Regions from separate parts of the Enterobacter cloacae complex sp. HYC080_NIDB genome, predicted to be linked through region 2. Evidence: riboswitches for the same ligand, from Rfam matches in the RefSeq annotation. Region 2 holds a riboswitch; the other holds the start of a gene.

Region 1 (2,201 bases), 1.8 Mb from region 2:
AATGCGACCGGCCAGAGAGGTCGAAGGCCTCCGGGGAGAGTGGTTCCCCTGGCCAGTAAGTACTCTTAAAAACCAGCAGATTACTCTGGTGGAACACTGCGACGCGATGGAGGTCATGCTGAAGTGGGATTGCGCCAACAGCGGTGCAGAGCAATACGGCATTCGTTTTGGAGATGGCTTACGCGTCTATGTTGATGCGCAGATGCAGCGCCTGGTGCTGGAGCGTTATTATCCGCAGTATGGCCTGTGCGGTACCCGAAGCGTCGCGCTGAACCTGAACGACACGCTAAGCCTGCGCCTGTTCGTTGACAGCTCGTCAGTGGAAGTGTTTGTCAATGAAGGGGAGGCGTGCCTGAGCAGCCGCATTTACCCTGATGCAGAGTGTCGCGAACTGGCGTTGTTCGCGTGGACCGGGGCCGCTTCGCTTATCGATGCCGGAGCATGGCAATTAGGGTAAACGAATGACGTCAGGAATAACGTCCTGAATTTCCTGACGTCATAATCCGTATGGTCTGCAAATAAAAAGGCGACAGGCGACGCCTTTGTTTTACGTTGCTTCTTTACTCACCGCCGATCTGCTCTGACAGAGTAATAAACGAAGATGAACAGGTGATTCCTTTCCCGGTCTCTGCTGTGATGAGTACCGCGATAAATCGAAACCCCTTGCGCCTGGCACGCCGCCGCGGTTACACTAAACAACAGCAATAAGCGTTAATTAACTCATTGTTTTAAAAGTATTTTGACTCGGGGTGCCCTTCTTTGTGAAGGCTGAGAAATACCCGTATTACCTGATCTGGATAATGCCAGCGTAGGGAAGTCAGATGCCTCACCGGTCATCGCTTCTTCACGCAAGGCAGGAGCGAACCCATGCAGCCTGACCTGCTCGATTTACACGTTTTACATCATTTCCGTACCCGTTCTCCGCTTACCCATTGCATGACCAACGATGTCGTACAGACCTTCACGGCTAACGTGTTGCTGGCGCTTGGCGCATCCCCTGCGATGGTGATTGAGGCCGAAGAAGCTGAACAGTTTGCCGGGATTGCCGATGCCCTGCTGATAAACGTCGGCACGTTGACCTCGCCACGCGCCCAGTCGATGCGTCGGGCGATTGAAAGCGCGGTGGCGGCAGGAAAGCCCTGGACGCTGGACCCGGTGGCCGTGGGCGCGCTGATGTTCCGCACCCGCTTTTGCCACCAAATTCTTGCCCTTAAACCGGCCGCCATTCGCGGCAATGCCTCCGAAATCCTTGCCCTTGCCGGAATGAGCGCCGGTGGGCGCGGCGTTGATACCACCGATACCGCGGTCAGCGCGGTGCCAGCTGCACAGGCGCTGGCCCGTCAGACTAATACCATTGTGGCGGTGACGGGGGAAATAGATTACATCACTGACGGACAGCGCACCCGAACGGTTGCGGGCGGCGACCCGCTGATGACCCGCGTAGTGGGTACGGGCTGTGCGCTCTCCGCCGTCGTCGCGGCCTGCTGTTCGCTGCCGGGCGACAGGCTGGATAACGTTGCCGCCGCCTGCGGATGGATGAAGCGTGCCGGAACGATTGCCGTTACGCACGCTCGCGGGCCAGGCAGTTTTGCCAGCGCGTTCCTTGATGCGCTTTATACGCTGGAGGAGCAGGCATGAAACGGATTAACGCCCTGACCATTGCCGGTACCGACCCCAGCGGCGGCGCGGGTATCCAGGCTGACCTGAAAACCTTCTCGGCCCTCGGCGCGTACGGCTGTTCAGTGATTACCGCGCTGGTGGCGCAAAATACGCGCGGCGTGCAGTCGGTTTACCGAATCGAACCGGATTTTGTTGCCGCGCAGCTTGATTCGGTGTTCAGCGACGTGCGCATTGATACCACCAAAATCGGCATGCTGGCCGAAACGGACATTGTTGAAGCGGTGGCAGAACGACTGAAGCGTTATCAGGTGCAAAACGTGGTGCTGGACACCGTGATGCTGGCAAAAAGTGGCGATCCTCTGCTTTCCGCTTCCGCGGTTGAGACGTTGCGCCAGAAATTGCTGCCGCAGGTGGCGCTCATTACCCCTAATCTGCCGGAGGCCGCCGCGCTGTTAGGCACATCGCATGCGCAAACTGAACGTGAAATGAAAGCGCAGGGAAACGCGCTGCTGGCGATGGGGTGTGGCGCGGTGCTGATGAAAGGTGGGCACCTCGATGATGCTGAAAGCCCTGACTGGCTC
Region 2 (2,201 bases):
TCGTGACTGACGATCCACCAACCCAGATCTGATTTTTCAATAATACGATCCATATCTATTGCACTACCTTCGCTTCACTGACATGTTGTTAGCATTGTGGTTACATTTTGGATAAGCAGATTCAATTCTCAACCTTGCGGAGTCAACCATGTTAAACCAGCTAGAAAGCCTGACTGAGCGCGTTAGAGGAAGTAACAAACTGGTGGATCGCTGGCTACATGTACGCAAGCATCTACTCGTGGCTTATTACAATCTGGTCGGTATTAAGCCTGGCAAAGAATCGTTTATGCGGCTGAATGAAAAAGCGCTGGATGATTTTTGTCAGAGCCTGGTCGACTACCTGTCCGACGGACATTTCAATATTTATGAACGTATTATCCGCGAAATGGAAGGGACAACGCCGTATTTAGCGGCCAGTAAACTCTATCCGCTGCTGGAAGCCAACACCCAGCAGATCATGGATTACTACGATTCCACGCTCGAAAATGCCATCGATCACGACAATTATCTTGAGTTCCAGCAGGCGCTTTCCGATCTTGGCGAAGCGCTGGAAGAGCGATTCACGCTGGAAGACAGGCTGATCGCCCTCGTCCTGGATAACGGCCTGGATGTGAGTAACGAAGACAACATCGCGCGCCCTGCTTGAGTTCTTAATCGTTAACGAGTAATTTACAACCATTCGCCCCTCTGCGGAGGGGGATTTTTCTTGTCGGAGTGCCCAGCGCTTAAACGCGCGGGCTGAGACCGTTAATTCGGGATCCGCGGAACCTGATCAGGTTAATACCTGCGAAGGGAACAAGAGTCACACTGCTGTTGTATCGCCCCTGAGGCGATCTTCTCTTGCTTCATCCGTCGTCTGACAAGCCATGTCCTTCACTTCTGGAATGAGCTATGTCTACCACTAAACTGACCCGTCGCGAACAGCGCGAACACGCCCAACACTTCATCGATACCCTGGAAGGTACCGCTTTCCCGAACTCGAAGCGCATATACATCACCGGTTCACAGCCCGACATTCGCGTGCCGATGCGCGAAATCCAGCTTAGCCCGACGCTTATCGGCGGCAGCAAAGATAACCCGCAATATGAAGATAACGAAGCCGTCCCGGTGTATGACACCTCCGGCCCGTATGGCGATCCCTCTGTTGCCATCAATGTTCAGCGGGGTGTGGCAAAGCTGCGCCAGCCGTGGATTGACGCACGTAACGACTGTGAAGAACTCAACGAACAAAGCTCGTCGTACACCAAAGCGCGCCTGGCCGACGATGGTCTGGACGAATTGCGTTTCACCGGTCTGCTGACGCCAAAACGCGCCAGAGCGGGCAAACGCGTGACCCAGCTGCACTATGCGCGCCAGGGGATCGTCACGCCGGAGATGGAGTTCATCGCTATTCGTGAAAACATGGGCCGCGAGCGTATCCGTAGCGAAGTGCTGCGCCACCAGCATCCAGGTGAAGGATTTGGCGCTCGCCTGCCGGAAAACATCACGCCGGAGTTTGTGCGTGACGAAGTGGCCGCTGGCCGCGCGATTATCCCTGCCAACATCAACCACCCGGAATCCGAACCGATGATTATCGGCCGCAATTTCCTGGTGAAGGTCAATGCCAATATCGGTAACTCTGCCGTCACTTCCTCCATCGAAGAGGAGGTAGAAAAGCTGGTCTGGTCAACGCGCTGGGGCGCGGACACGGTAATGGACCTCTCAACTGGCCGTTATATTCACGAAACCCGCGAGTGGATCCTGCGTAACAGCCCGGTCCCGATTGGTACCGTCCCGATTTATCAGGCGCTGGAGAAAGTGAACGGCATCGCCGAAAACCTCACCTGGGAAACCTTCCGCGACACGCTGCTGGAGCAGGCGGAACAGGGCGTGGACTACTTCACGATTCACGCTGGCGTGCTGCTGCGCTACGTGCCGATGACCGCAAAACGTCTGACCGGCATCGTCTCCCGCGGCGGATCCATCATGGCAAAATGGTGTCTGTCACATCATCAGGAAAACTTCCTCTACGAACACTTCCGCGAGATCTGCGAAATCTGCGCTGCCTATGACGTATCCCTGTCGCTGGGCGACGGCCTGCGTCCGGGCTCCATTCGCGATGCCAACGACGAAGCGCAGTTTGCCGAGCTGCACACGCTGGGCGAACTGACAAAAATTGCATGGGAGTATGACGTACAGGTAATGATTGAAGGCCCTGGACA

What was found. A riboswitch is a leader RNA that binds a small molecule or an ion and turns the genes downstream of it on or off. The one in region 2 is predicted to bind thiamine pyrophosphate.
Region 1: another riboswitch for thiamine pyrophosphate. It lies ahead of thiM (hydroxyethylthiazole kinase); the one in region 2 lies ahead of thiC (phosphomethylpyrimidine synthase ThiC).

Annotation. Positions count from the first base shown of each region.
Region 1 covers NZ_CP114212.1:1,553,332-1,555,532, forward strand. The annotation lists gene O1723_RS07340 (glycoside hydrolase family 32 protein) at 1-457, shown strand, start outside; TPP riboswitch at 736-832, shown strand; gene thiM (hydroxyethylthiazole kinase) at 868-1,638, shown strand; gene thiD (bifunctional hydroxymethylpyrimidine kinase/phosphomethylpyrimidine kinase) at 1,635-2,201, shown strand, end outside.
Region 2 covers NZ_CP114212.1:4,316,295-4,318,495, forward strand. The annotation lists gene nudC (NAD(+) diphosphatase) at 1-53, opposite strand, end outside; gene O1723_RS20485 (Rsd/AlgQ family anti-sigma factor) at 149-646, shown strand; TPP riboswitch at 701-812, shown strand; gene thiC (phosphomethylpyrimidine synthase ThiC) at 892-2,201, shown strand, end outside.